One region of the Paenibacillus sp. genome, then DNA from elsewhere that is predicted to be linked to it. Evidence: riboswitches for the same ligand, from Rfam matches in the RefSeq annotation. Region 1 holds a riboswitch; each other region holds the start of a gene.
What was found. Region 1 has a riboswitch for cyclic di-GMP ahead of VE009_RS21580 (S-layer homology domain-containing protein). Riboswitches for the same ligand answer to the same signal wherever they lie in the genome.
Positions count from the first base shown of each region.

Region 2: it holds a riboswitch for cyclic di-GMP, as region 1 does, so the genes downstream of both, VE009_RS25985 (DUF5317 domain-containing protein) here and VE009_RS21580 (S-layer homology domain-containing protein) in region 1, are expected to answer to the same signal.
Region 3: it holds a riboswitch for cyclic di-GMP, as region 1 does, so the genes downstream of both, VE009_RS14960 (hypothetical protein) here and VE009_RS21580 (S-layer homology domain-containing protein) in region 1, are expected to answer to the same signal.

Region 1 covers NZ_DASQNA010000039.1:229,957-239,989, forward strand. The annotation lists gene VE009_RS21560 (CtsR family transcriptional regulator) at 341-802, shown strand; gene VE009_RS21565 (UvrB/UvrC motif-containing protein) at 834-1,349, shown strand; gene VE009_RS21570 (protein arginine kinase) at 1,367-2,425, shown strand; gene VE009_RS21575 (ATP-dependent Clp protease ATP-binding subunit) at 2,472-4,919, shown strand; cyclic di-GMP riboswitch class I at 5,115-5,207, shown strand; gene VE009_RS21580 (S-layer homology domain-containing protein) at 5,309-7,363, shown strand; gene VE009_RS21585 (DUF6531 domain-containing protein) at 7,379-10,033, shown strand, end outside.
Region 2 covers NZ_DASQNA010000050.1:44,941-54,973, reverse strand. The annotation lists gene VE009_RS26000 (LuxR C-terminal-related transcriptional regulator) at 1-1,991, shown strand, start outside; gene VE009_RS25995 (HD-GYP domain-containing protein) at 2,160-2,789, shown strand; gene VE009_RS27315 (aspartyl-phosphate phosphatase Spo0E family protein) at 2,708-3,022, shown strand; gene VE009_RS25990 (hypothetical protein) at 2,976-3,182, shown strand; cyclic di-GMP riboswitch class I at 3,423-3,506, shown strand; gene VE009_RS25985 (DUF5317 domain-containing protein) at 3,575-4,120, shown strand; gene VE009_RS25980 (HD domain-containing phosphohydrolase) at 4,333-6,474, shown strand; gene VE009_RS25975 (HAMP domain-containing protein) at 6,474-8,111, shown strand; gene VE009_RS25970 (STAS domain-containing protein) at 8,114-8,428, shown strand; gene VE009_RS25965 (PP2C family protein-serine/threonine phosphatase) at 8,435-9,256, shown strand; gene VE009_RS25960 (FapA family protein) at 9,303-10,033, shown strand, end outside.
Region 3 covers NZ_DASQNA010000027.1:126,809-136,841, reverse strand. The annotation lists gene VE009_RS14975 (CopG family ribbon-helix-helix protein) at 1-12, opposite strand, end outside; gene alr (alanine racemase) at 245-1,435, opposite strand; gene VE009_RS14965 (outer membrane lipoprotein-sorting protein) at 1,556-2,611, opposite strand; gene VE009_RS14960 (hypothetical protein) at 2,757-3,014, opposite strand; cyclic di-GMP riboswitch class I at 3,131-3,216, opposite strand; gene VE009_RS14955 (O-methyltransferase) at 3,259-3,672, opposite strand; gene VE009_RS14950 (copper amine oxidase N-terminal domain-containing protein) at 3,917-4,777, opposite strand; gene VE009_RS14945 (carbohydrate kinase family protein) at 4,934-5,878, shown strand; gene VE009_RS14940 (EamA family transporter) at 5,903-6,262, opposite strand; gene VE009_RS14935 (DUF2304 domain-containing protein) at 6,249-6,632, opposite strand; gene VE009_RS14930 (glycosyltransferase family 2 protein) at 6,641-7,327, opposite strand; gene VE009_RS14925 (hypothetical protein) at 7,569-7,697, opposite strand; gene VE009_RS14920 (YdcF family protein) at 7,767-8,420, opposite strand; gene galU (UTP--glucose-1-phosphate uridylyltransferase GalU) at 8,672-9,559, opposite strand; gene VE009_RS14910 (sugar phosphate nucleotidyltransferase) at 9,573-10,033, opposite strand, start outside.

The sequences.
Region 1 (10,033 bases):
TCGTCCATGTCTTCGTTTCGGGAGACAGGGATTCGACCAGTTTTTTTGTCGTTTCGCAGGCGCGGCGGCCTTCGCGCAACGAAAAATATTTTCGATTTAGGATCTCCAAACAATGTTATAGAGGGCTTTTTTGTACATACTGTTGGATAGAGCTTTTTTTGTCAAAACCGAAGGCGGGGTTCAACTAGGGGCAAATTTACTCCTGACGCGCCGGCAGCTTCGAGGCACTTGCAATCGTAAAAATATTGGCTATAATGTAATTAAAGTCAAAGAAAGTCAAAGTCAACGCAAGGGAGAGCGCCGTGTTGACTTCGGCGCACTCGAAGATGGAGGCCACATCATGCGGAATACGTCCGACATGATCGAACAATATTTGAAGCAGCTGCTGCAGGAAAGCCCCGACGGCATCATCGAGCTGCAGCGGAACGAGCTGGCCGAGCAGTTCCAGTGCGTGCCTTCGCAGATCAACTACGTCATCAGCACGCGCTTCACGCTCGACAAGGGCTACCTCGTCGAGAGCAAACGCGGCGGCGGCGGCTATATTCGCATCCAGAAGGTCGATCTTCCCGTGCACGAGGAAATTCACGTGCACGTGTCCCGAACGATCGGCGCGCAGATCGACCAGCAGGCCGCGGAAGGGTTAATTTACCGGCTGGAAGAGGCGAAGCTGGTGTCGTGCCGGGAAGCGAATATGCTGCGGGCGGCGGTGCATCGGGATACGATCGCGCTGAAGCTGCCGCAGCGGGACGAAGCGCGGGCGCGGCTGCTGAAGGCGATGCTTGTGGCCCTTCTCACGAAGTAACCACCCTCGACCACGAAAGGGGACGACCGGAATGCTCTGTCAAGAATGCGGGAAGCGTCCCGCTACGTTGCATTTTACGAAAATTGTGAACGGCGACAAGACGGAGTTTCATTTCTGCGAAACGTGCGCGCGGGAAAAAGGCGAACTCATCCCCGGCACGGCGGGCGGATTTTCGATCCATAACCTGCTCTCCGGCCTCATGGAGCTGGACCCGAGCGGCAAAGCCGGCGCGGCCCAGAAGGCGGCGCAGCCGCGATGCGATTTCTGCGGCATGACGTACGCGCAGTTCGGCAAAATCGGCCGCTTCGGCTGCGGGGAGTGCTATAAGCATTTCCAGGACCGCTTGACGCCGCTGCTCAAGCGAGTGCACGGCAATACGGTGCACGTCGGCAAAGTGCCGAAGCGGGTCGGCAAGCAGGTGCAGCTGCGCCGGCAGATCGATCAGCTGAAGCGGGAGCTGGCGCAGAAGGTGGAGCAGGAGGAGTTCGAAGCGGCCGCGAAGCTGCGCGATCAAATCCGCGAGCTCGAGAAGCAGGCGGCCAACTAGCGGGAAGGAGCCACGGCATGAGCAGATATACGGAACACGCGTTGAGCGGTTGGATGCAGGCGGACGGACCCGATTCGGATATCGTAATCTCCAGCCGCATTCGCATCGCTCGGAACGTCAGCAACGAACCGTTCCCGATGCTGGCGACGAACCAGCAGTCGGCCGAGGTGCTGAACCGGGTGTCGCAGGTGCTGACCGGGGAGCGGCTGAACAACGTCGGGAGCTTTGATCTGCTGACGCTCACCGGGATGAACGAGCTCGAGAAGCGGGTGCTCGTCGAGAAGCATCTCATCTCGCCGAACCTCGCGAACGAGGCGCGCAACGGCGCCGTCATCCTGAGCGACAACGAAGCGATCAGCATCATGGTGAACGAGGAAGACCATTTGCGCATCCAAGTGCTGTACCCGGGCTTTCAACTGAAAGAAGCTTGGGAGGTCGCCGAGAAGATCGACGATATTTTCGAAGCGACGGTCGACTACGCGTACGACGAGAAATACGGCTACTTGACGAGCTGCCCGACGAACGTCGGCACCGGCATTCGCGCCTCGGTCATGATGCATCTCCCCGCGCTCGTCATGACGCAGCAGATGAACCGCATTTTGCAGGCGATCCAGCAGGTCGGTCTCGCGGTTCGGGGGCTGTACGGGGAAGGCAGCGAGGTCATGGGGAATATTTTTCAAATCTCCAACCAAATTACGCTCGGGCAGACCGAAGAGGAAATCATCGACAATCTGCACGGCGTCGCGCGGCAAATCATCGAGCACGAGAAGGCGTCCCGCCAGAAGCTCATGAACGAATCGCGCGTGAAATTAACGGATCGAATCCGTCGCTCTTTTGGCATTTTGTGTTATGCTGAAGTTATCGATTCGAAGGAGGCGGCGCAGCGGTTATCCGACGTACGCCTCGGGGTCGACCTCGGCATCATCGAGGGGCTCAAGCCGAACGTGATGAACGAGCTGCTCGTCATGACGCAGCCCGGGTACTTGCAGCAGCATTACGGGCGGGCGCTCAGTCCCGAAGAGAGGGACTTGCACCGCGCGCGGCTGTTCCGGGAGCGGCTTGCGCATCGATCCTGATCGAAACCATCCCTTGGATTTTCATCCTTCTTGGAGGTGTATATTTATGATGTTTGGACGTTTTACGGAACGTGCGCAGAAGGTGCTCGCGCTGGCGCAAGAAGAAGCGGTACGGTTAGGCCATAACAATATCGGGACGGAGCACATCCTGCTCGGGCTCATTCGCGAAGGAGACGGCATCGCCGCCAAGGCGCTGATCGGTCTCGGCCTCGGTCTCGAGAAAATTCAGGACGAAGTGGAGGCGCTCATCGGCCGCGGCCAGGAGCAGCCTACCAATATCGCATATACGCCTCGCGCGAAGAAGGTTATTGAACTGTCGATGGACGAAGCGCGCAAGCTGGGGCATACGTACGTCGGCACGGAACATATTCTGCTCGGTCTCATCCGCGAGGGCGAGGGCGTGGCGGCGCGCGTGCTGAACAACCTCGGCGTCAGCCTGAACAAGGCGCGCCAGCAGGTGCTGCAGCTGCTCGGCAGCAGCGAAGCGTCGTCCGGCAGCCACAGCGGCACGCCGGCGAACGTCAACACGCCGACGCTCGATTCCCTGGCGCGCGATTTGACGGCGGTCGCGAAGGAAGGCAACCTCGACCCGGTCATCGGCCGCGCGAAAGAAATCGAGCGCGTCATCCAGGTGCTCAGCCGCCGGACGAAAAACAATCCGGTGCTCATCGGCGAGCCGGGCGTCGGCAAGACGGCCGTCGCGGAAGGTCTCGCCCAGCGCATCGTGGCGAACGAAATTCCGGAGACGCTGCGCGACAAGCGCGTCATGACGCTCGATATGGGCTCCGTCGTGGCGGGCACGAAATACCGCGGCGAATTCGAAGATCGCCTGAAGAAAATCATGGATGAGATCCGCCAAGCGGGCAACATCATCCTGTTCATCGACGAGCTGCACACGCTCATCGGCGCGGGCGGCGCGGAAGGCGCGATCGACGCGTCGAACATCCTGAAGCCGGCGCTGGCGCGCGGCGAGCTGCAGTGCATCGGCGCGACGACGCTCGACGAGTACCGCAAGTACATCGAGAAGGACGCCGCGCTCGAGCGCCGCTTCCAGCCGATCACGGTCGACGAGCCGACGGTGGACGAAGCGATCCTGATCCTCCGCGGCCTGCGCGACCGGTACGAAGCGCATCACCGCGTGAAAATTACGGACGAGGCGCTCGAGCAAGCGGTGCGCTTGTCCGATCGCTATATCAGCGACCGGTTCTTGCCGGACAAGGCGATCGACCTGATCGACGAGGCGGGCTCGAAGGTGCGCCTGCGCACGTACACGGTTCCGCCGAATTTGAAGCAGCTCGAATCGCGTCTCGAAGACATCCGCAAGGAGAAGGACGCCGCGGTGCAGAGCCAAGAGTTCGAGAAGGCGGCCGCGCTCCGCGACACGGAGCAGAAGCTGCGCGACGAGCTCGAGGAAACGAAGAACGAGTGGAAAGAGAAGCAAGGCCGCACGGACTCCGAAGTGACGCCGGACGATATCGCCCAGGTCGTCGCGAGCTGGACCGGCATTCCGGTCGTCAAGCTCGCCGAAGAAGAAACCGAACGCCTGCTGAAAATGGAAGAGATCCTGCATAACCGCGTCATCGGCCAAGACGAAGCGGTCAAGTCGATCTCCCGCGCCGTCCGCCGCTCCCGCGCAGGCCTTAAGGATCCGAAGCGCCCGATGGGCTCCTTCATCTTCCTCGGCCCGACGGGCGTCGGCAAAACGGAGCTCGCCCGCGCGCTCGCGGAAGCGATGTTCGGCGACGAGAACGCCGTCATCCGCATCGACATGTCGGAGTACATGGAGAAGCACTCCACGTCCCGTCTCGTAGGGGCGCCTCCGGGATACGTCGGTTACGAAGAAGGCGGCCAGCTGACGGAGAAGGTGCGCCGGAAGCCGTACAGCGTCGTCCTGCTCGACGAAATCGAGAAGGCGCATCCGGAAGTGTTCAACATCCTGCTTCAGGTGCTGGAAGACGGACGGCTGACGGACTCCAAAGGCCGCACGGTCGACTTCCGCAACACCTTGATCATCATGACGTCGAACGTCGGCGCGGATACGATCAAGAAAGGCGCGACGCTCGGCTTCACGGCCGGCGACGCGGCAGCGCAGACGAAGAACCAATACGAAGCGATGCGCGAGAAGGTGCTCGGCGAGCTCAAGAAGAGCTTCCGTCCGGAGTTCCTGAACCGGATCGACGAAGCGATCGTGTTCCACCCGCTCGACGAAACGCACATCGCCCAAATCGTCTCGCTCATGTCCGAAGAGCTGCGGAAGCGCCTGAAGCAGCAGGAGATCGACTTCTCGCTGACGGACTCGGCGAAGAAGTTTCTCGCGAAGGAAGGCTACGACCCGACGTACGGCGCGCGTCCGTTGCGCCGCGCGATCCAAAAGCACATCGAGGATCGCCTGTCGGAGGAGCTGCTCCGCGGCACGATCAAGAAAGGCGACACCGTCCTCATCGACGAGAAGGACGGCGAGCTGACGGTGCACAGCGAGGTTACGCAGAAGTAAAGAAGGATATGAAGGGCCTTGAAGCCGCTCCGGCTTCGGGGCTTTTTTGTTTGCAGATGGCGTCCACCGATGCTCCCGAGGACATTGGTTGCATGACCGAAGGAGCAAAAATCGCCAAAATTATGAAATTTTTAATTGATTACGGCAAAGTTTTCCACTATTCTATTGCCGAAAGCTACAATTTTCGTAGTTCTTTTGGAACAAAGGCAAAATCGTCGAAAGACGATGACGCAAAGCCATGGGTCTTCCTCCCTGCCCGAGCAGGGAAAAGATCGCCAGGTTGCTCAAGGAACAATGTCGTAGCCGCTTTCTGCTTATCTACGCTCCTGAGCGCCTGACCATGGCCTCGGGAGCTTTTTATTTTTGCAAGGCAGGGGAGAGAGGAAGACATGGGTAGAAGGTTGTTGCCGAAGTTCGCACGAAGGTTCGCGATTGGCTTGTGTTTAACGGCAGTGTGTGGGGGCGCCGCTTTCGTCGCGTACGCGGACACTTCGTTCGCGGTTACGGACGAGCCGGTCGCGAGCAAGGCGGGGGAAGGCACGTACATCTCGGGCGAGCACATGGTGTGGTACGAGGAGGACGGAAAGGGACGCCAAAATATTTTCTATCGGAATTTATCCACCGGGGTGGAGAAACAAGTTACAAACTACCCGTCCATGAAGGATTTGCCGCGCGTGACGGTCACCTCGTCGGGCGAGGTCGTCGTCGTATGGATCGACAAGAAGTATCTGGGTTCCGGTTCGGGGATGTGGGATGTGCTCGCGTATTATATGAATTCGCAAGAGGAAGTAAAGTTGTCTTCGGTCATTGCGCCGCACGTCGGCCTCAGCGTGTCGGGGGATCATGTCGCATGGTATCAGACGTGGAAGGGCGAGATGTACGCTTACGATTTATCGGCAAGGAAGGAAACGCCGCTCGGTCTTGGTACCAAGCCTACGGTCGTGAACGGAAATATCGCTTTTATTACCGGCGACGGAGATATCGCCTTGCATCACTTGATAACCGGGGAAACGAAGAGTTTAGTAGATCTTCCATATCACTTGTATCCTGCCGAGTTGACTTATAACGGAAAGCAGGTGCTATGGAAGGAAAGCGATCTCGACAACCGCACCAAGTATGTCCTCCTGGATCCAAGCGATGCGGGCGCCGCGCCGGTCGACTTGACGACAAAGTCGAAAAAGGAAGTGGAGTACCCGAATCTGTACCTCGGCGACGGACATGCGGCTTGGGTGGAGTGGAATGCCGGAACGCCCCGACTAACGGGCGTCGATCTGACGGCGAAACAAACCTATGAAGTTGCGCGCGGGGATCATGTCATTCATACGGTGTCTTTCGCGGGAGACCGTCTGATTATGAAGGCGGCCGATGGGCGGCTGGTGGCGCGTTCGCTGGAAATGTCGGCACCCGCTCCTGCCGAGAGGACCGAAGGCGAGAGCAGGGACCGCGATTCGCTGTCCGCGACAACGGAACGGAAGGCGGAGGCGTCGCCGGTGCGGGCGGGACCGATGGGGGCTGTGCTTACGTCGAAGGACGGAACGGCCCGGCTGGTTATTCCGGCCGGTGCTCTGGAATCGGAGGTCGAGGCTCGCTTCGAAATGGATGCCGTTATACAAGCGCCGAACGAAGCGAAGACCGAGCTCGGGGTGAAACGCGGGGCGACCCTCGCGTGGCGTGTCGATTTGGACGGGCGAACGCTGCCGAAGGACAAGCCTGCGGAGTTGGCGCTCAAGTTCGACGGGCTGCGCTGGTCGGAGGAAGAGCGGGAAAAGATGTCGATTTATAGATGGGAAGCGGAGGCCAAAGAGTGGAAGCGGATCGGCGGAACGGCGGATGCCGAAACATTCGAAATTCGAGCATCGCTCACGAGGTCCGGCACATACGCGGCATTCGTCTACGACGTCGCCTTCTCCGATACGGTCGGACACTGGGCGGAACGTCCCGTCGAAATATTGGCTGCGTTAGAAATCGTGAACGGTATGGAAGCGACTCGGTTCGCGCCGGACGCGACGCTGACGCGAGCGCAGTTTACGAAAATGCTGCTTGGCGCAATGGGCATTGAGCCGGAGACGGACGGGGGCCAGTCGTTCACCGACGTCGCCGCCTCGCACTGGGCGGCTCCTTGGGTCAATGCCGCCGCTCGCGCCGGAATCGTGCAAGGGTCGAACGGCACATTTGATCCGGAAAGCGCCTTGACGCGGGAGCAGATGGTGGCGATGCTCGTGCGGGCGCTGGAACGGCAGCGGCCGATATCGGAGCGCGAATCGCATTTGCCTTTCGACGACGCGTCGGCGATCAGCGACTGGGCGAGAACTTCCGCTGCGACGGCTGCAGCGCTCGGGTTGATCCAAGGCAGGGACGGCAAGTTCTTGCCGCATGCGTCGTCTACCCGCGCCGAGGCGGCGACGGTCATGTACCGCCTGCTCCGGGTGGCGGGCGACTTGTAGAAGGGGTGTGAAAGAATGAGGACATTCTTTGCCATGCATCGAACGGGCCGCCTCATGTGGCGCCAAGCGATCAGTATTTTGCTCATTGCGTCGCTCGTACTTCCCGGCGTGCCGATCTTCCCCGGGTTGGGGCCCGGCAAAGCGCTGGCGGCAACGACGGTCGGCGTAGCGCCGGCGAAGCTGGTTACCGTTTATGGCGGGAACGCCAACATTACGTGGAACTACGGCGTCAAACCGCACACATCGTCGATCGAGGCATGCGAAGTAGAAGAAATCCCTCCGGAACAACGGGGAGAGCCGTACGAGGACGAAGAGGGCAATATGGTATACCCTCCGACGCATACGATGGTGTCGCGCGGTTCCGTCGGGTCGAAAGCACCCGGGTTCCCCGGCGAGACGGAGTTGTTCGTATGGAACGGCAACGTCGACGGGAAGCCCTTGCTGGACGGAAGCTATACCGTATGCGTTGTGCCGAGCGGAGCGCCGGAATATTTCGGCTTCACCGAGGTAAGCGTGGATAACCCGAAGCCTCCGGCGCCGGCCTTCGTGCACGTCGTGCCGAGCCTTGACGCGAACGGCAGCGGGGTGCACAGGATCCGCGGCATAGCGGAGCATGGGACGAAAGTGACGGTTCGCATCGATTACATGATGCGGGACGGATACGAACAGGTGCCGAGTCCAGGACCGTCGCCCACATACACGGTGGAAATTCCATACGGCAAAATGCCGGACGACAAACATTTACAATGGGCGCTCAAGCCGGAATGGCGCGACGAGCCCGTGTCGATCGACAACTATTTCACGAACTTTCCGCTCCGCGACGACAATCGTCCGGAGCAGTATATCCGAGAATGGGAAATCGCCGTCCCGCTCAGATCTTACGAGACCGCCTCGATTACGGCGACGGCGGAACGGGCTGCGACGAACCCTTTCTTTCATCCGCAGCAACCCGATAAAAACATATCCGGCGTTTCTATTCCCGTGAAGGTGCTGCGGTACGTTGCCCCGGCTTGGGACGTGAACTGGGAGGCGCTGGCAGGATACTACTACAAAGCGGAAAACGTGCCTGCGATGATCGCGGGCGCGGAGCGGATCGCGACCGATAACGGCATCGAGGTCAACGTATGCACCGGAGATCAGCGCTGCGCGGGGCCGATCGACAAAGGTTGGAATTTGATTATTCAAGATCCGGCATTGGCGGGCAACATCACGGAAGAAGATTTAGAGGATTTGACATACGAAAAAATTGCGAATCGGGCCGATTACCCAAAACCGCTTTTCTGGGACCCAATTAATTTGGCGACCGGGGACTTTATTTTTTCCCATACTAACTTATCTCTTGCGGCGATCATGCCGCTGGAGTGGAAACTGACGTACCACAGCCGAGACAAGTATGATGGAGCGGTCGGCGTCGGCTGGCATCATTCCTTCGAATGGCGGATCGTGCGGCAAGGCGCGAACGCGATGACGGTATTGACTCCCGATGGGGCTAACTTTGTGTATGAAAGAACAAGCAGCGGCGAGTACCGAACGCCGGCAGGCACCTACAATACGCTGAAACAGCTAACCGACGGCACGTATGAAATGAAGACGCCGCAGCTGTGGACGTACGCATTCCGGGAGGACGGCGCACTGTATCGCATCACGGACAACAACGGCAACGTCGCAAACTTGTCGTACGAAGGCTCCGTGCTAAAGCGGGTCGATACGGTCGGGGCGAGCCTGTCATTCGCATACGGAAGCGCAGGTAAGATCGCGTCGGTCACCGACCACGCGGGGCGCACGGTGTCGTACGAGTATGATGCGCTGACGCACGATTTGCTTGCGATGAAGCTGCCCGACGGCGCAACGATCCGCTATACCTACGACAGTTTGCATCAGATGACGAGTATTACGAACCCGAACGAGAGCGGCACGCTGGTCAACGAATACGATGCGAACGGCCGCGTGGTGTATCAGAAGGACTTCTCGGGCGGGGAAGCGCGCATGACGTATTTGCCGGAAGAGGGCAAGACGGAAGCCTTCGACCCGCTAGGGCGAAAGAAGGTTTACGAGTTCGACGATCGCTTTCGTCAGACTGCCGTCCATTATCCCGATGGCACCGTAGAGCGGTTCGAGTACGATGCGAACGACAATTTGATCGCGAAGACGGATCGCAACGGCAACGCCTGGACGTTCGGATACGACGCGTTCGGCAATTTGACGTATGCCGCAGATCCCCTGGGCCATGCCACGACGCTGCAGTATAACGCTTGGAGCCAACCGACGGAAATCGTCGATGCGCTCGGGAACAGAACCGCTTTGGGCTATGACGAGCGAGGAAACCTTGTGTCGATAACGGATCCGCTCGGCCGCGTCTCGACGATCGAACGGGACGCGCGAGGTCTTCCGGTCGCGATGATTAACGGCGAAGGCGAACGAACGGAAATGACCAACGACGACGAAGGATTCGTTCGTTTCGTGAAGGATCCGGAAGGCTATACCCGGGAATTCATCCGCGATGCGTTCCACCGCGTGACGGCAGTCGTTGATCCGCTCGGAAGTCGAGACGAGGTCGTGTATGATCCGCGGGATCGGGTCGTTGAGCGAATCAATGCGCTAGGCTACAAGGATATGTTCGGTTACGATAAGAACAGTAATTTGACAACGGTCGTCAACCGCGAACAGGAA
Region 2 (10,033 bases), on a different contig from region 1:
ATCGGGACGAGCTGTCGAAGCTCGTGTTCGAGGCGACGCTCGGCGGCGCGGAATGGAGTCATGCGCTGCGTCTGTCCGACCGGCGCCCGGCGCTGATCGACGGTCCCGTGCCGGGGCTGCGGTACGCCGCCGTCGCCGTGCCGGCTCCGAACCAAGACGTGTATGCGATTCTTTGCGGCGTCATCGCGGACGAGCCGTCGCTCTCGGCCGCCCGCGCGTATGTGTCGGGGGAAGGCGCCGAAGACGCGGAGCGCTGGCTGTCGGCGCTGGACGGCGCCGAGGTTTGGACGCGGGAGAAGGCGGACGAGCTGCTGCAAGGAATGAGTTGGCTCGAGCAGACGTTCGCGCGGCTGACGGAGGCCGGCGAATCTGTAATAACGTACAAACATTTGGGCGAACTGCTTGCGAACGCTGCGGTCACTAATGAGCTGCATGAGGGCGATGCGGTCGAGGGACTCGTCCGTCTGTTCGACGCCGTCGATTTCGCGGGACTGGCCGTGCCGGAAGGCGATGTGTACCGCATCGTGGAATACAGCGGTCCCTGCAAGGACCGCTGGCTGCGCGCCGTCTTCGTGAACGGAGAAGGCTTCCTCGGGCAAGCCAGCATGCTGGAGCAGCCGCGCAGCTGGAAATCTATCGAGGGCGATCCTCGCGTCTCGTACTTCCGAGAGAAAGGGATCGCGCCGAGCTGCCTCGCCGTATATCCGATGATGTCCGACGCCGGGCCGCTCGGCATGCTCTTCTGCGGTTCGACCGCCAAGCAGGAACTCGGAGAACCGCTCGAGCGGTATATCCAGGCGTTGTCGTATTTGCTGGGCAAAAAGATCGAATACGAGAAGCTAAAAAACAAAGAGCAGCACTACGCGACGCAGCTCGCCGCCATCGTGGAGATTTCCAAAATCATGAGTATGGCGGGGGATTTAAAGAAAGCGCTTTATGTCATGGTCGACATCAGCTTGATCTTGCTGGCTCCCGCCATCTATTCCCACTTGATCATTCAACTGCCGGGGGCGGACAAAGCGCAAATCGTCTCGCGCGGCATGAGACCGGAAGAGGTGCATCGGTACAGCAAAAGCGCGATGGAGCGTTATTTCCCGTCGGACGGACGAACCGCCTTGGAGGAGATTCGCATCCAAACGGAAGTCGGCGGAGAATGTCTGCTCGTGTGCCCGATCGTCGTGCAGTCGGAGCTCTACGGCATTCTTAGCGTAAAGCTGCCGAGCGTCGAAAGGTACGAGCCGATCAAGGACATTTTCTCCACATTCGTGTTTTTGTTCGGCATTACGCTCGAGCGTATCGTCAGCGCCGAGCGGAAAGAAGGCATTCGCGGCCAAGCGCGGATGCTTCACGAAGCGACGAAGGTCTGGAGTCCGGAGGCGTACGAGAAAGCCGAACGAACGAAGGAGCTCGCTGCGGACTTCGCCGACGAGATGCGTCTGTCGCCGGCGGAGAAGGAAGATCTGAGCGTCGCTTGCATTCTAAGCGTGTATCCGGAGGATTTCCTGCGCGATCAGCTGCGGAACGACCCGTTGCTCGGCATCGTCTGCCGTTCGACCGATGCGGCCGGCGAAGCCCGAGGCCGTTCGACGGCGGGACAAATTTTGGCGCTCGTCATCGCGTACGTCGAAAGCGGCGAGCGGATCGAAGACGTCGCTCCGGTCGAGGCGGAGGAGGAATTGAAACGCCGGTTCGCCGCCTTCTTGACGCGCCGGCTGACGGTCGACTTCGAGCTGCCCGCGATCTCGCGCAAGGACGCCGCCCTGGAACCAATCGGATTCGAAGCGTTGAAGCAGACCGTCAAGCTGTCGGCGCGGGAGTTGGACGTGCTGGAGCTAATGGTCAAGGGGCACAGCAACCGCGAAATCGGGGAAGCGCTTTATATTAGCGAGCATACCGTGAAGAACCATATTACGAACATCTTCCATAAGCTCGAAGTGAGCGACCGCGCGCAAGCGATCGCCAAAATTTATCAGCTTGGGTACCAAAAGTAGGAATTCCAGCAGCCGTCAGGACCGTTATCGGGCCTGGCGGCTGTTTGCGTAGGAAACCGTTCCTGCCTTGGACCGGACGAGGGAAATGAGAACATCAGGCGATAGGCGCGCGCGTTGCCTTCGTGCACAATGGCTAATAGAATCCCAAGTTCGGAAGGAAGAATGATCATGGCCACGATTTCCTTGCTCGCCCCGTCGTACGTGTACCGCGACGCCGTCGAATTTATGAAGCGCGACGTCTGTTCGTTTTTCATGAAAAAGCTGTCGACCCACCATCTCCCTACGTTTCAGCATTCCGTTCGCGTCGCGCTGTACAGCTTGTCCCTCGCCGAAGCGTTCGGTCTTGCAGGACGGGAGAGGGACGCGTTTTTTCGCTCGGTGCTGCTGCACGATATTGGGAAGCTGGACGTGGATGCCGCCGTCTTAAACAAACGAGGCGCGCTCGACGCGGGGGAATGGGCGGCGATTCGCGAGCACTGCCATGGCGGGGTCGAGCTGCTGAGGAGCTTAATCGAGGAAGGATATGTGCTTTCGCAAATCATTTTGTTTCATCATGAAAATTTGGACGGCAGCGGATATCCGTACGCCAAGACCGACAAGGAATTGGATTTATATGTCCGAATCGTACGGATCGTGGACAGCTACGACGCTATGGTCGGGCATAGAGGGTACAATGTGCCGAAGTCGAGCGAGGCAGCGTTGGAAGAACTGTACCGATGGAGCGGCGTCTGCTACGACGAGAACGTCGTCCAAGCGTTCCACCGCTTCGTGGCGTTCGGGAACGGAGTCGATCGATGACGGAGGGCGACGTTCGGAACCTGCTCGTCCGATTGAAGGAAGCGTACGAAACATGCGGCAAGCTGTCGCATCCGGCCGTCGTGGCGATTAGTCAACAGTTGGACGAAGTCGTCGTCGACTACTATCGAAGTCGAAACGGGCGAACGCAACGAGAAGAGGATCGTCTAGGAAGCAAGGAGAATGGCCGTGAACGCATCGACGAACACGCTTCAAGATTGCGAGCGATTTTTTGAGCTGAACCCATATGCTTACGTCACGGCGGAGCACCTTGTGCTGGTGTTGGGGGTAGGGCACGACGAGCTGTCCACGGCGCTTCGCCGGCTTGCCGAAGCGGGCAGGCTCCGCCGGATCGGCATAGGAACCGAGTCTCTATATTGCAGGAATGTCGAGTAGGAAGCCAACCTAGGAACTAGGAAATAAGTGCCTGTCTCGGGAATAGGAACGTTGGGTGATACCAACTTTCATCCAAATCATGCATAGTTATTTGTGTAGAGAATATAAAAAACGAAAGAAATATGTAAAATTTTGAAGAATATTGACGAAATTTGTATATTAATTTAAGATAAAAGCCTTAGAGGCTTCTTACTGGGAAGATCCGTCAAGCAAAATTACACAAATTCGAATTTCGATCTTTTTCGATAATGGCTAACCCGACTGAAAAGCGGGGACGCAAAGCCACGGGCCTAAAGCGATTGCTATGGCAGCCGGGTTGCCGAAGAAAGGAAGCGGAAATCCGCCCTTTTTCGGGGCGGATTTTTTACTTTCACAGATAAGGGTGGGGGAGTATGGTATATGAAATTGCGCTGATCGCCGTCGCACTCGCTTTTCTGCGCGGGGGATCGCTGCGGCGACTGCAGCGGACGGAGTTCCGCCACCCGTTGCCGATCATCGCCTGCTTTTTGGTCCAAACGGCCGCCATGCTGCTCTACGACCGCATTCCTTTCGTGCATGACACGTTTCCGATCTGGATCTCGCTTTCCTATCTCGTTCTCGCATATTGCTGCTGGCAAAACCGGCATCTGCCCGGCTTCCTCGCATTCGGTGCGGGGCTGCTGCTGAACTTTGCCGTCATTGCTTTGAACGACGGCAGAATGCCGGTATCCCTCGCGGCGCTGGAATGGGCGGGGCTGGATGAATATATCGCTCCCTTGCAGGAAGGCGTCACGAAGCACCAGCCTCTGACGCAAGCTTCCTACTTGCCGCTCCTGTCGGACGTTATTCCTCTGAAGCCGCCATACGCGTTAAGCAGCCGCATTGTCAGCGTAGGCGATCTTCTCATGACTCTCGGGATTTCCCGATTTTTATATAGACGAATGGTTGAGTCATCGTAAGGTTCAATTCGTTTACCGGTTTAGGGCGTAGGATATGCAAGGAAGGGAGGTGACGCCTCCATGAAAAAGAACTGGTTGTTCTGGTTGACGACGGCTGCTTTGGTGCTTTCCGCTGTTGCGGGTTTCCCTTGGGTTAAGTAATCATTCCTAAAAATAACTTATTCTGTATAATACCTGCGCCCTAATTTTTATGTAAAGGTAGTGAACGCGTCATGCCAAAACTGTTGCAAGTGTACATATATACGGTTTTTGCACTCGGCATGACTGGGTTAGTACTAATTATTCCCGGTATCGAACAACGGCATTTGCTAGAGATTGCCGCGCTGGCGGCGTTGGCCGGGTTGCTTGAAATTTATATGGTAGAGTTGCCGAACGGTACTGTTTTCGGGGGCGGCAGCATCATCACCTTCGGCGTGCTTTTCAGCTACGGCGTGCCGGAAGCGTTAGCGGTTGAAGTAATAACCGCCTTGGTAATCTCCATATTGGTCCATAAAGTGGAGTTGAAACATGTATTGTTCAACGTCGGACAATATACCATTTCGCTCGCTGCTGCCAGTCTTGTGTTAGTAAGATTGGAAGGTGTAGAAGGGGAGTTCGGTTGGCATGAAATACCGGTTGGTCTGGCGGTCATTTCAACTTACTTTGTCGTTAGCTTAGGGTTGCTCTTCATAATCCTTGCAACGTTGAAGAAGAAAAATTATTTCGCCGTTTGGCGCGATTCCTTTAAAGACATTTTAATTAGCTACACCGTAACGATCATCTTTAGTTTCCGACTTGCTATGATCTATGATCAATCGAACCAAACTCAATTTTGGGTCGAAACTATATTTTTATTCGTTTTCTTCTTTGCGCTCCGCCACGCTTTCGGTATGTTCATCCGTCTGCGCAAGACGTACCTGCGCTCGCTGGAATCGCTTATGCACCTGAACGAAGACAAGCTTTCCACCGGAGCGGGGCATGCGACACGGACGGGCAGGCTGGCTCGGCAAATCGCCGAGAGGTTGAAGCTGCCGCAAGAAGAAGTTGACGCGATTCATTACGCGGCCCTGCTGCATGACATCGGCAAAGGGCAGATCAACAGTAAAATCTTCCAGAAGAAAGGCCCAATGACGCTGGAGGAGGAAAAGGAATACCGCAAGCACCCGGAGTTCGGAGCGGAGATGATCAAAGACATTTCCGGTCTGGCTAAAGCGGCCGAATATATCCGTTACCATCACGAACGATGGGACGGCGGCGGGTTCCCCGAAGGCAAAAAAAACGAAGACATCCCGCTCGGCGCCCGCATTATCGCGGCTGCGAACGAGTATGACCATATTGTGTACGGGAAAAAAGGCGGGGATCCGGCAGTCCTTTACCAAGCACTGTCCTCAAACGTTCTAGATCCGAAGTTGGTCGACATCGTGAGAACGATCGCGGATTTCTTGCCTGCGCCGGAGTCGGAATACTTGGAATCGGCAATTCAGGAGAAGCGGCTGCTCGAGAATGTCATGATGACGCAGGCGAGAACAAAGTTTTACGAATCCGCGTTGCTGGAAAAGTTCGGAGCCGCCGTGATCGCGACATACGACGGCACATACCGCGACGGGCAGGGAACGATCGCCTCGATGCCTTGCCAGTCGCAAGTCGATCTCCTCGTCCGGCGCGCGTCGGAGCAGCAAATCAGAATCAGGGAATACGTCGAAGATCCCGTTTCGGGCAAGGTGTACGACATTTACTGCGTTCCGGCGGGCGAGCAGGTTCACCTGATGGTGTTCGACGTCAGCAACATATTGGAATACGAAAAAGTCCAGGAGGAACGCATAAAAAAACTTTATCAAGACGTCATTTTCTCGGTAACGCATGGCAAACTGCTGCTTGCGGAGGAAGCCGAGCTGGAATCGTACTACGGGGTCAAGCTGCTCGGAGAAGCGCCAATCCGGAGCAAATCGGATATCGCGAAGTGCCGCGCCCTGGTGCAATCGATCTTGGACGAGCTCCCTTACGAGGTTCCGCAGAAGACAAAGTACGACATTTTGCTCAGCACCTCCGAGACGGCTACCAACGTGCTGAAGCATGCGACCGAGGGACAGCTGTCCGTATACATTGACAAGCATATGCTGCGAATCATCGTCAAGGACGGCGGAAGCGGCATAGATTTGTCGGAGCTGCCCAAGACGACGCTGATGGCCGGATATTCGACGAAGCTGTCTATGGGTCACGGATTCAGCTTGCTGCTGAAGTTGAACGACCGGATCGTTCTAAATACGGGGCCGAAAGGAACGACGGTCGTTCTAGAAATCGGGCTTTCCGCGGTAACTAGGAAGGGCGAAGCGACAGAGGCGAACTCGCCTCTGCAGGGGAGGCTGGTGCTCTGATGAACAAGAACGCCGTGTTCCGGCAATTGATCGCGAAAATCGGGTTTTCGTTGCTCGTTTGCGGCATTACTACGATTACTTTGGCTAATTTTCTAGTCAATTCCGAATTGCAAAGATACCAGTTGAAAGAAATCTCGCAGACGGCCAAGATGGTCAGCATCGGCGTGGACTCTTCAACCCGATCCGCAGAAGCGATCGAGCACGAATTCAGCCAGCGGCTCAAATTCGCCGGCCGGGAAATCGCTAAGGCGCTGGAGGGCCGTTCGATCGAAACCGTCACGCAGGAGGAACTGCAGCGATTCATGCGGCAGTTCGAGCTTTCGGGCATCTCCCTCTTCGTCCGGCAAAACGACGACATTGTCATCGCCCAGTCGACCGACGACGGCGAAATCGGACTCGGTTCCCGAAAGTGGGGATATTGGTACACCGCGTTCGATCAATTGATGCGCGGAGAACTCGTCACGGTCGGGCGCGGGGAAGCGGAGGAGCACTATTGGGCGGGCCCGATCTCCAAGTCCGACTGGGAGGACAAGTATTACAAATACGGGTATTACTATGACGGCAAGACATCCTTTCTTATAAATCCTTACATATTAGACGAACGCATTTATTATCAAATGTTCCACTCCGGAACGGCGCAGATGATCGGGAAAATTGTCACCGAGGATTCGGACATCGAGGAGATCGCCGTCATCAACGCCCCCGCATGGCTCAAGGGCGACAAGAACGTCGTTATCGAACCGCGGTACGATCAACCTCTTCTGTACGGGTCGAATCGGTATGCGGACGAGGATGACGCCGCAATGGTGAAGCAAGCGATGGAAACGGGCGAGCCGGCCGCGAAAACGCATTATGCCGGGAACAACGCCTTCAAGAAATTGTATTTCCCGCTCTCGGAACAGCGTGTCATGACCGTCGTCGTCAATACGGAACGGCAAGAGCAGTTCAAAAAGCTCGTCGTCTCGAGCTTGTCGGGAGCGTTCGTCGTTATGTTTCTGGTGCTGTTCTTTCTGATCCGGGCGGTCGCCGGGAGGCAGCTTCAACCGTTGGCGGAAATCGCCGAGCATATCGGAAGCATCGCCTCCGGCAACTTGTCCCATACGCTGAAAGTGAAGGACGCCAACGAGTGGGGCGCGATTTCAAACCAAATTAACGACGTCACGCGGGGTATCGGCCGACTGATCTACGGCGTCAAGCACGACGCGGAAGACCTGTACGTATTGTCTCGCGTATTGACCAAGCGGGTGCAAGCTTCGCTGGATACAATGAACAACGTGTCGGCTTCCATGACGCACGAATCCAAAGCGTTCTTGGTGGAGCTGAATGCTCGGCTCGAGCAGCTGCAAACGACGCTGGAGGACGCGGGCCGGGGCGTTGCGGACGAGCATGTCGAGCCGATCAGCCGCTTGTGGGAGGAACACGCGAGTCAAGTCACAGCGATTCACTTGATGCTTCGCGATACGTTGGAGGAATTGACGGCGGCCATTCGGCGTATCGACGATCTGTCTGGGAATTTGAACCGGAAGCTGGAACGTTTTTATATCGACGAAACGAGTGCGGACGATGAGATGGAGCGGTTCGCGCGCGAATTCGAAAATGAAACTAACGGCAAGGCAGGAACCGAAAGGAGTGAATAGCTATGCTTGAAGTATTCTCTCTACTCGAGGGAAGAGCGTTGTTGCTGGAGCTTCGGGGAATTTTGGATTTTGCGACCATCGGCGTATTCAACGAGCGCGCCATGGCTTGGCCGCCGGACGTCGAAGCAGTTACCATCGATTTCTCGGGCTTGGAATTTACGGATTCGACCGGCATCGGCGCCGTCATCGGCGCGATTTACGCAGCCTCCGAACGGGGCGCCTCCATCCGCTTTGTCGGCATCAGCGAACCGATCCATGATATTTTCCAAACCGTGGGAGTGTTCCATATATTGCAGACCCTTCAGAAGGGGGGATAACCGCCGATGGTTTCCACGAACATGACATGTTTGCCGCACGGGGACGCCGGAGGCGGGGGGTCGGATTTGGATCGAACGCTGAAACGGGAAATTCAGATCGCGCGGAATATCCAATCCACGCTGTTGAACGGCGCCAAGCCGCGGATCGATTCCGGAGACATCTCCGGCGTGTCGGTGCCGGCCCGCTTGATCGGCGGCGATTACTTCGATTTTTATCCTTTGTCCGGCGGGCGCATGCGGATGATCATCGGCGACGTGATGGGCAAAGGCATTCCGGCGGCCATGCTGATGATTCTCACGCGCGGCGCATTCCGCAGCGCGGCGGTCAGCACGGCGTCTCCGGGCGAAACGTTGACGGCGATGAACAACGCGTTGTTCCCCGACCTCAGGAAGCTGGGCTCGTTCGTCACCGTCCTTTGCGCGGACTGGAATCCCGCCGATATGAGCTTAACGTATTCGAACGCCGGTCATACGCTGCCGATCGTCCTCCGATCGGGAGAGGTCGCGCCGATCCCGGAGGCGAAGGGGGTCATGCTCGGCGGTCTCCCGAATCAAACGTACGGAGAGGCGCGCGCCTTGCTGCGCGAAGACGATATCGCGTTTTTTTACACGGACGGCATCGTGGAAGCGCATAACGCCGCCGGGGACATGTTCAAGCTGGACAGGCTCGTCGCCGAGCTGAAGCAAAGCGGGCATCTGCCCGCGCAAGAGATCGAGAAGCGCGTGATCGCCGCCGTCGAGTCGTTCTCGGAGGGGGAGCCCCAAAGGGACGATATTACGATGGTCACGTTGAAGGTCGGCCGCGCTTGGGCGACGGTCGCGGAATAGCGGTTCGGGCTTCATCCGCATATTGACATTCAAGGTGGGGAGCGAAATGGGCAAAAGTGTGACCTCCAAAGGGAAAACCGTGAAGGAAGCGGTCCGAACGGGGCTGGACCTGCTGGGAACGCCGGGCTCTGACGTGGATATCGAAATTTTGGAGACGGAGACGAAAGGGTTTCTCGGGTTCGGCTCCAAAGCGGCGCTCGTGCGGCTGACGGTGAAGGACGCGCAGACGGAGGAGCAGCGTCAGGCGGCGCCGCGCCCAGCGCAGGATACGCTGGAAGCGTTGGTGCAGGCGGCGGCGGAACAGGCGGGCGCTATGGATCTCGACGCCGAACGGCTGCCGGCCGCCGGGACGGATGCGCCGCTCGCGGGCGGCGGCGAATTCGCCTCCGCGGCCGAGCTCGCGGGCAAGGTGTGGGTGAAGGACGGCCATATTTATTGCAAGAACGCGCCGGACAAATACCCGATCGTCGTGCCGAAAGCGGGCGTGAAGTTTTACAAGAACGACGAATTCATCGAGAAGACGGTCGTCGTCAACGAAACCGATCAATTGCATGTTTCCGTGAGCGACGAAATTTGCGAGCCGCGCTGGGAGCTTTCGATCGGCGAGGATCGGCTTGAAGCGGTGTTGCACGTCACCCCGGGATATCGGCTGCGCCGAACGCTGAAGGATCGCGAGCCGAGCAATTTCATCGAACTGGACGTCGTCGAACAGAGGCTCCCGATTCCGATCGACAGCGAAGCGGTTTTGAAGGAAATGAAAGAGCTCGGCATCGCCGT
Region 3 (10,033 bases), on a different contig from region 1:
AACATTGGACACCGTAGTACGCACCCCCAGAAACATTCCATCCTCCCGACGTATGGCCCCGCCTCCGGAATGCCTGAGCATATTCGTCCGGACTATTACCATTATGTCGAAAGGGAAGGCAAAATATACAAAATTAAGTATATGCCGCGGGTATATCAAATATGATGCATGACCGATCTATCAGGTCTTGATGAAACCCGTGATTGCGGCTTTATACATATTCGCCAAACGCCGGAAAACTCCTTTAACACTGTATGTCTTTTTGACTGGTAAAATGCAGCAGCGGATTGTGGAACTCCGCGACCCGGCCGCCTTTGACGTACACGCGCGGCACCCGGTGGGACACCATGCACGTGATTTCGTAATTGATCGTGCCGAGCTTGCTCGCGAGCTCCTCGACCGCGATCGATTCCCCGCCCTGCGCGCCGAACAGGACGACCTCGTCCCCGACCGCCGCTTCGCCGTCGTCGACGCGGACCATGCATTGATCCATGCATATGTTGCCGACCACCGGAGCCCGCCTGCCGCGGATGAGCGCTTCCGCCTTCCCGCTCAGCAGCCTGGAATACCCGTCCGCGTAGCCGATCGGCAGCGTCGCGATCGTTTCGCCGTCGCGCTGCGTCACGTAGCGCGCGCCATACGAAATGCCGCATCCCTGCGGCAGCGTCTTCACCATGACGATTCCCGTCTTGAGCGACATGACCGGCTTCAGCCGCACCCGGGCGCGGTTCACCTCTTCCGACGGGTACAATCCGTACATGCCGACGCCGAGCCGCAGCATATTGCACGTATACTCGGGCGTATCGATGCCCGTGGCGCTGTTGCCCGCATGCACGTAGCGGAACTCGACCCCCCTCGCGCGGAACGTATCCAACAGCCGCGCGAATTTGCGATACTGACCCTGGATATGCGACTTGTCGCATTCGTCCGCGCAGGCGTAATGCGTAAACAGCCCTTCGACCTCGACGCCCGGCGTGTCGAGCGCTTTCCCGAGGAAGCGGATCGCCTCGCCTTCGTCCGTTATGCCGATGCGCCCCATGCCCGTATCGACCTTCACGTGGATTTTGAGCGGGGACACCGCCGGATCGTCCGTCCGGGCCGCCTCCAGCACCTCGTCGTCGAACACGGTCAACGTGATGCCGTGCGAGCGCGCCACGTCGACGCCGGCCGCCGGCGTGTAGCCGAGGACGAGAATCGGCGCTTCGATGCCGAAGTGCCGAAGCTCCAGCGCCTCGTCCAGGAACGCGACCGCCAAATATTCGACGCCGAACCGAATCGCCTCTTCCGCCACCTTGACCGCGCCGTGGCCGTACGCATTCGCCTTCACGACCGCCATCAGCTTGATATCCGGGCCGAGCGCCGCCTGGAACTGCCCCAAGTTATGGTGCAGCGCGTCCAGATCGATCTCGGCCCGCGTCCATCGATACGTATCCACTCAGATGTCACATCCGAACCGTTTTTTCTTAGCGTCTAAGATTTTACCATTGTATTATCTTAGAATCTAAGAGAGGTCGTGTCAACGAATGTCTCCTGCCAAACGTTGGCGCTGCCGCCCTTACTTGCCGACTTGGTCGAACACCGACTGCGCGACCTTCACCATTTCCTCGTATGGCAGATTGCCCGTCGACAGCCGATAGTCGATGCCGCCGTGCGTCCACATCAGCGTCCGCTGCTCGTTCTCCCCGAACAGCACGCCGACCGTCTGCCCAAGGTCGAGCTCGATGACCGTGCCGACGGAGCCGGACGCCATCCGCTCTTCGGCCGCCTTCGACTGTACGAGGGTATAATCGTATTCGCCGACATAACGAATCATGACCGCATCCCGCTCGCCGAGCTTGATTTCCTTCGCCGTGCGCTCCTCCACGCCTTCCGGCACGTACCCCGGATAAATGATGCCGACGTCCGCGGATTCGACCGTCTGCGCCGGCTCGCCCTCTTCGGCCATGACCGGCAGCGACTGAATCGAGACGCTCGTCATGTTCCGGTTCATGTCGAACCAATTGTCTTCGAAGTCTCTATCGAATTCGAACGAGTTGAACGTGACCGTCACCATTTCGTTCGCGTCGGCATCGGTTACGACGACGCGCTGCGGCTTGTAATCCTTTTTGCTCAGCCAAATTTTTTGCCGCACGAGCGATGCGTTCTGGTAATTCGCCAACACATCGAACACGTACGCGTTCTCTTCCGCCGCGAATTGCCGCTCGTCGTCGTTGATGATCGACTGGGCCAACGTTTCGAACAAATACGCCTGCCCTTGATTGTTCGGCCAATCGCTTTTAAAGCGGAAGCTCTTATTCAAATGCGGCGTCAACACGAACACGCCCTCGTCGTTGCGAAGCACGATTTGCGTAATGTCGTTCGTTTCGTTCGTCAGGGCGATCCGGTAATAGTCCGGCTTTTGGAAACTGACGACGACGCCGTACGTTTGCGGCTCCTGCCCGGTATTGAGCACCATCGTGCCCTCCGCATGGTAACTCTCCAGCTTGCCCGACAACTTCTCGATGTCGCTGACGACACCCGCTGCATCCTTCGTGCCGCCGCCGCACGCCGAGAGCAGCATCGCGACCGCCAGCGCGAGCGCTACGGCGACGAACCACCTGTTCCGCTTCATGAGGTGCACCCCTCCGATCGATTTCTTGATTCCCGATAACATGTCTATGAGAGGGGTTGGCCAAATATGCAGACTAGCATGACAAGCGGCGCGCCCGGCCCGAGGCGGCAACAAGCCCCGTTCGCGGGGGCGAAACGGGGCTTGGTTACATCTTGAACCGCAGCATCATGATATGCGTATTTAATCGGGAGCGGAGGCGTAAGCTGCGTTCCAGCACTCCCTTGCTCGTCACGGCGTCTTGGCTCCGTTCCGAAGGCGGGTCGCTCGGCGGCGCCTGCGCGGCGGCTGCCGCCGCCGAGGGTGTACCGTCCCAACGCGAAGCGGCGCGTTCCAATTCGGCGGCTTGCAGCGAATGCACCGCCAAAGACGTTAACATGACGACGCGGAAAAGGATTCCCCACATGCTTCAGACCCTCCTGCCTTCCCTATTTTCAAAGTGAAAAACACAAAAGCTCACTGACAGCTGGCGCTGCAAGTGAGCCGGTACGTGCTTCGTCCGTTAAAAAACGTGGCTCCAATTGCGGCAGCTGGCTGGCATGCTCCGAAGAACGATAGCCCCTATAGCTTTGCGTCCCCGACTTTCGGCGGGTTTGCCCTGAAACTACAATCGGTATATGAAATTAGGAATCCTTCGGTTCCGAACCCGGTTACGCGCCTTCCACTTCTCGTTCTCCCGTGCCGCCCCAACCGCCGCCGATGTCGAACTTCGGCAGCAGACTTGCCATGTTGTAATTCGACTCGAACGTAATGCTGAGGCGCAGCTTCCCCTGGCGAACGGCGAACTCGAACTGAATTTCCCCGTGCGTCCAGCCGACCTTGTGCGTCAGCGCTTGGATGGCCATGCGGCGGAAATCGTTGCGCTGCGTCTCGGTAAGCCCGGTAGTCCCCTGGAACGGCCTCGTCTTGCTCGTCTCGAACGGATCGTGACGGATGCCGAACTTCCCGATCACGTTATTCCGGATCTGAACGAATACGATGCCGGAAGACAGACTGGCCAGCTCCTCGTTCAGCTTCCCGAACACCATGTTCAGCTGCTTCGTCAAGCCCTCGGACATCTCCATATATAATCAACCCCCTTCCTGTCAAGCGTTATTTACGCGCGTCAACTCTAGTGGGTCGTGTGTCCTATTATAGTAGAATCCCCAAATAATGACAACGGGATTTTTGCATAATCCGAAAAGTTTCTGCAAGTTGCGACATTATCCGCTTGTCGGACCGCCCCGCCCCCGAGCTCCAACGGCAAAAACGCCCCGTCAACGAACGGGGCGTTATAGATCTTTAGCAGGAACCTTGGGTCCTAGGAACTTATTTCGCCGGCTTCTCCGTAATGATCACGCTCTGCGTTTCCGCGTCGAACTGCACGTCTGCACCGAACGCCTCACTCAGGAAACGGAGCGGAATGACCGTCCGGCCGCTGACCGATTCCGCCGCGACGTCGAGCTTAACCGCCGCGCCGTTCACGTACGCCGTATCGCTGCCGAGCGTCAACTGCACCGTCGTGCCGCCGCGCACGACCGTCACCGTCCGCGTCGCCGCGTCGAACGACACGTCCGCCTGCAGCGCCGCCGCGATCGCGCGGAACGGCACCAGCGTGCGCCCGTTCTTCGCGAACGGCTGCACGTCGAACTCCGGCTGCTTGCCGTTGACGAACGCCTTCAGGCTCGTATCGCCCGCCTTGCCGAGCAGCTTCGCCAGCTTTTTCACCAGCTTCGCATCGGTCGGATCCAGGACAGCCGCTTCCTGCTGCGCCTCGATCGCCGCTTGCAGCTCGCCCTTCGCCTCCAGTGCGAGCGCCTCTTGCGCCGCCGCCAGCGCCGCCTCGCGGTCGATCAGGATGTCCGCGAGGATCGCCGCCGCCGGGCTGCCCTCTTTCTTATGCGAAGCCGCGTTTTCGACGCCGTGCGTCTGCCCGCCGCCATGATTCGCATTCGCGCTGCCGCCGCCGTATACGTCCGCCGTGACGCTCGCGGAACCGCCGGCTTCGCTCTTCGTCTTCGCGTCCGCCTTCGTCTGCGCGCTCGCTTCCGTTTGCGCCGACGCTTCCGCGCTCTTGCCTTTCCCTTTGCCCGGCTCCGCACCCGCGATCGCCGCGCCGATGCTCATGCTCGCCACCAACGCCGCCAGGGCCGTCATCGCCGCTCTCCGATTCCATGCTGTCTTGTTCATTTCATACTCCTCCTTGGATTTCGACTTTTTCGCTTGCCGCAGCAGCCTATTTGTTCACCGGTTTGTTATATCGTTCGCAGGGGATGTCCGGCTTGTGGGGGTCGTTTCTTGTCGGCTACAATAAGCGTACCAATCTTCGAGGAGAGAACACGCAGCATGCTATCGTATCTTACCGTTATCGGCAACGTCTTTATCGATATCAAAGGCTTCGCGCACCGCGCCTACGACCCGTACGGCAAAAACATCGGCGACGTGCGTTTCGTCCACGGCGGCGTCGGCCGCAACGTCGCCGACAACTTGGCTGCGCTGGGCGCGCCGACGCGGCTCGTCGCCTCCGTCGACGAGAGCGCCCTCGGCGCCGAGGTCGTCCGCCGGCTGGCCGATGCCGGCGTCGACACGGCCTATCTCGCCGTCGCGGAGCGAGGCATGGGCATGTGGCTCGCGGTCATGGACGAAGCCGGTAACGTACGGGGCGGCATCTCGCAGCAGCCCCGGTTTGACGCGCTGCAGCGCACGCTCGAGCAGCGCGGGGAGGAGCTGATGCGGGACACGGATCGCATCGTGCTGTCCGTCGATCTGACGGAGCCGATCGCCCGCCGCAGCATCGAATTGGCCCGCCGGCATCGGAAGCCGATCTACGGCCTGCCCGGCCACTTCCAAATCGTCATGGAGCATCAGGATTTGCTTGGAGAGCTGGATTGTTTTATTTGCAATCATGTCGAGGCCGGGCGGCTGACCGGGGACGATTGGGAGGGCCTGTCGAACGAACGCCGTCTGGAGGCGCTGGAGGCGTTCATGGAGGCGCGCGGCGTCCGCGCGATGGTCGTCACCCTCGGGGCCGAGGGCGCCGTCTATTGCGACCGCGAGGCGCTTCTGCGCGGCTTCCAGCCGACGTTCCCGGCGACGCTCCGGGACGCCAGCGGCGCCGGAGACGCCTTCTCCGCAGGCACGGTGTGGGGGCTTTCGCGAGGTATGCCCCTCGACCAAGCCGTCGTCAGCGGCACCAAAGTCGCCGGCTGGGTCATCGAGTCCGAACAGAACGTCTGCCCGGACGCCGCCGATCGGATGCGGCAGGATCCTTTTTTCCGCAAATGGATATAGCGCCAGACCGCCTCGGCCTGACGCTTACCTCCCTTTGATCGCGATCAATGACACGCCCGCCACAATCAGCAGACAGCCAGCGATCTTCCAAACGGTGATCGTTTCTTTAAACAAATAATGCGCCCCGACGACGCCGAAGACGTACGCGACGCTTTGTATCGGGTACGCAACGCTGAGGGGTACGCGGGACAAAATAAACAGCCACAGAATCGTTGCTACGCCGTACAAAATCAGGCCCGCCATCACCATCGGCGTGAAGAGCAGATGCAGCGAATCCGCCAGAGAATGGATCTTGCGGCTTTCGACGCCGAGCTTCCAGCAAAACTGGCCTGCGATCAGCAACACCGCATTCGCCAACACCAGCAGCAAATTATGGATCGACATCGTTTTTTCCCCTCGTTCGCTCGAGCTGCTTTCTCAATTCTTCGACCTCGCGCAGCAAGAACGCGTTGTCTTGGATCAATCGTCGAATCGACTCTTGATGGTTGCTGAGCACGGTCATGATATATATAGAGATGGAAAACATCAAAATAAAAGCCAACAGGAAAAATAAACTCGGCATATACTGGATGCCAACTGTCTCCGCAAAGCGGTTCAACAGCGGAATCAACGGCACGAGCAGCAACGAAATGAATGACAGCACAAGCCAAAAGAAGGCGTACTTATCCTTGAGTTTATGCTTCCCGGTAAAGTAAATAACGATCAACGTAAACCCGAAGCTCACCACCAAGGAAATCACTTGGACGCTGCTCATAACCCCTCCTAGAACGCCTTGCGGATAATCGAGAATATGGTGACCTTGATCATGTAATAAATGGCCCTGCGCAAATTGATCGACGACGTGCCTCCCTGGCGCTCGTTCATTTCCACGCTGATCTCGCGAATGTCGAAGCCTTTCTTAAAGAGCAGCACGAGCACCTCCACCTCCGGGTAATCCACGGGGTAATACGCCGCGAACTCTTCGATCACCTTCCGGTTCACCAACCGGTATCCGGAGGTCGGATCCGTAATCCGCTTCCCCGTCAGCAGGAAAATCAGCCGGTAAAAGAAATAAATCCCGAACCGCCGGCTTTTCTCTCCCCTGTACCCCGTCTTCTTCACGAATCTCGAGCCGATCACCATATCGCACTTCCGCTCAACCATTTCGCGGTACAAGGCCAGCAGATCGCGCGGATTGTGCTGCCCATCCGCATCAAGTTGAATCGCATAATCGTACCCATGCTTCAGCGCATACCGATACCCGGTCTGCACCGCGCCCCCGATGCCTAGATTGGTAGAAAGATTTATAAAATTAAAATTATACTCCCTTAACCTCTCCAGCGTACGATCCGTCGATCCGTCGTTAACAACGATATAATCGACAAAATCTATCTGCTCGAGGAGCTTCACAGTATTCACGATCGTCGCTTCTTCGTTGTAGACGGGAACAATCACCAATATTTTTTCCAAAGGGCGTACTCCTTCGCTCCAACATCGGAAAAACCGCACCAAACGCAAGGCCTGCCGATCCGCGGACACCTCCATCGTACCATACCCTTCGGCTCATTTCGACGGTTAACTTTTCGCCCAATCACCCATTAGCCCTACTAAAGATATACTTGAAAACCGCTCCGAATCACAGCCCATTTTTCCCATCCGAGCAAAAAAAAAAGACCGAGCTGCTGCGCTCGGCGTCTCATCTACCGATTCATTAGAACAGCCATGACCAAACCAGCCACAAAATAACCGCCCACATGCATACACCGAACAAGATCCCATAGAAGATGCCGCGCCACACCGATAATCCCGTCTCGTCCAAATACCGTTGCTTGTCTTTCATGGCCGTCCCTCCCGAAAGTAGTATATGCTTTCAGTATGGGAAAATGGATAGACGGATAAACCTGCTGCATCAGAATAAGTATCTTGCCCAGTAAGTTAGCAATTTCGCCCACTCTGTCAGTACGACCTGCTGCTTCTCGCCGTCTTTCCACCATTCGTTGAAGTCGCTGCGGTCGTCGGGCGTTCCGCAAACATTAACATGGATGCCGCTCCCTTCGAACAGCTTATTAAAGATAAACTCGGACCGCTTCGCGTGCCAATCGGACGTTACCACGATGGCGGACGTCATCCCGTGCCGTTCCATCAGTTCTCTCGTAAACAACGCATTCTCATAAGTGCTGCGGGACCGATTCTCCTGGATGATGTCCTCCTCCGGCACGCCCTCCAGCACCGCCAAATCGTACATCTCCTTGATCGCCGTCGTCCGCCAAGACATCTTCGTCCCGTCGGACAGCATCACCTTCGGCGCGACCCCCTGCTTGTACAACTCCGCACCCTTCCGCGTACGCTCGCCGTCCATCTCGCCGCCGAGGACGATGATGACGTCGGAGCGAGCGGGATCTGAGCAGTTGATCTTTAGAACGTTTCCTGCCGATTTGAGTATTGGCGCATAAGATGTGTATAGACAAATCAAAAGAAGCGGGATAACAAGGAGGAAACGATAATGCCAACTAGACTTAACTAATATGATAATCAACACCTTCGTTACTGCAAAATATTTCATTGGAACACTACTAAAATAAAAAGGCGCCGATTCGAGTATAATTCGAGTTCGACGCATCAAGTTGGTTAAAAGCAACACAACCATAACAGCCATAGGATTCCTGCCCACATCCAAGTGCCCAGCAACAGTCCAAAAAAAATCCCCTGCCAAACTTTCCGGTCGGCATCGGGAATGTCACTATTTTTCATAAGTAATCACCCCATACTAATATATGCGAGTAGTATGGGGAAATTACGTAGTAAACTCAGTAACTATACTTTCTTAACCAATTTTTTCTCCAATACTTCCTGCAAGTAATTTACAACCTCTGTGCCCAAATCTTCTCGTCCTAATGCGAAATCAATCGTGGCTTTTACGAAACCAAATTTATCACCTACATCGTAACGTTCACCTTCGAACCGGTAAGCCAGCACCTGCCGTGTCTTCGCCAATACGTTTAGCGCATCCGTAAGTTGAATCTCATCGCCAGCTCCGGGTTCTAACCGCTCCAGAATATCGAATATATCAGGCGTTAAGATATAACGTCCCATTATTGCTATATTAGATGGCGCCTCTTCTTTTTTAGGTTTCTCTACCAGAGAGTTTACCTTATAGAGATCAGTACTGTAACGTTGATCAGGCGCAATGATGCCATACTTCGACGCCTCCGATGACGCAACCTCTTTCACGCCTAACACGGTACCCTCGTATTCTTCGTAAACATCTGCTAATTGTTTTAAACATGGTGTATCGGAAACCACAATATCGTCACCAAGCAATACCGCAAATGGTTCATTGCCGATAAATTTCCTTGCGCACCATATCGCATGCCCCAAACCTTTAGGCTCTTTTTGGCGAATGTAATGGATATTAACCATTTCCGTGATTGCCCGAAGTTCGTTAACGACTTTTGTATTTCCTTTTTTCAGAAGAGCCAACTCCAATTCAACGGAATAATCGAAGTGGTCTTCAATTGCGCGCTTTCCTCTACCGGTAACAATTATGATATCCTGAATTCCGGAACGGAGTGCCTCTTCAACAATGTACTGAATAGTCGGTTTATCTACCAACGGAAGCATTTCTTTCGGCTGCGCCTTTGTCGCCGGCAAAAACCTTGTGCCCAACCCAGCCGCTGGAATAATAGCTTTTGTTACCCTCAAAGCACTCCCCCGCTTATTTAATAATAAGTGCATCTTCCCAAGAATACGTGAGTCTGTGGACATCTTCCTCGGAAATCGTCCCGTACTGTATTTCTATGAATTCAAGCGTTGTCTCTGCCCGTATCGAATGCTTGCACTTATTTGGAATTTTGACGACGTCGCCCGGAAGAACCTTTCTCGCTTTACCGTCAATAACGACCTCACCTTTGCCAGAGATAATTGTCCACGTTTCGGTACGATGGTTATGGAATTGGTAGCTTAGATTTTTTCCCTCGTGTAATGTCACTCTTCTTGTTAAAATCTCTTTTGATTCTTTCTGCGTATAATCCAATATCCTGTAATATCCCCACCGTCTCTCCATATGCATAGGGAGGTTGTCGTAAGTTGAAACGATATCTTTTATAAAAGGACTATGGTTTTTATCGCAGACAAGGATTCCGTCCGGGCTTGCGGCAATAACTGCATTGGAGGTTC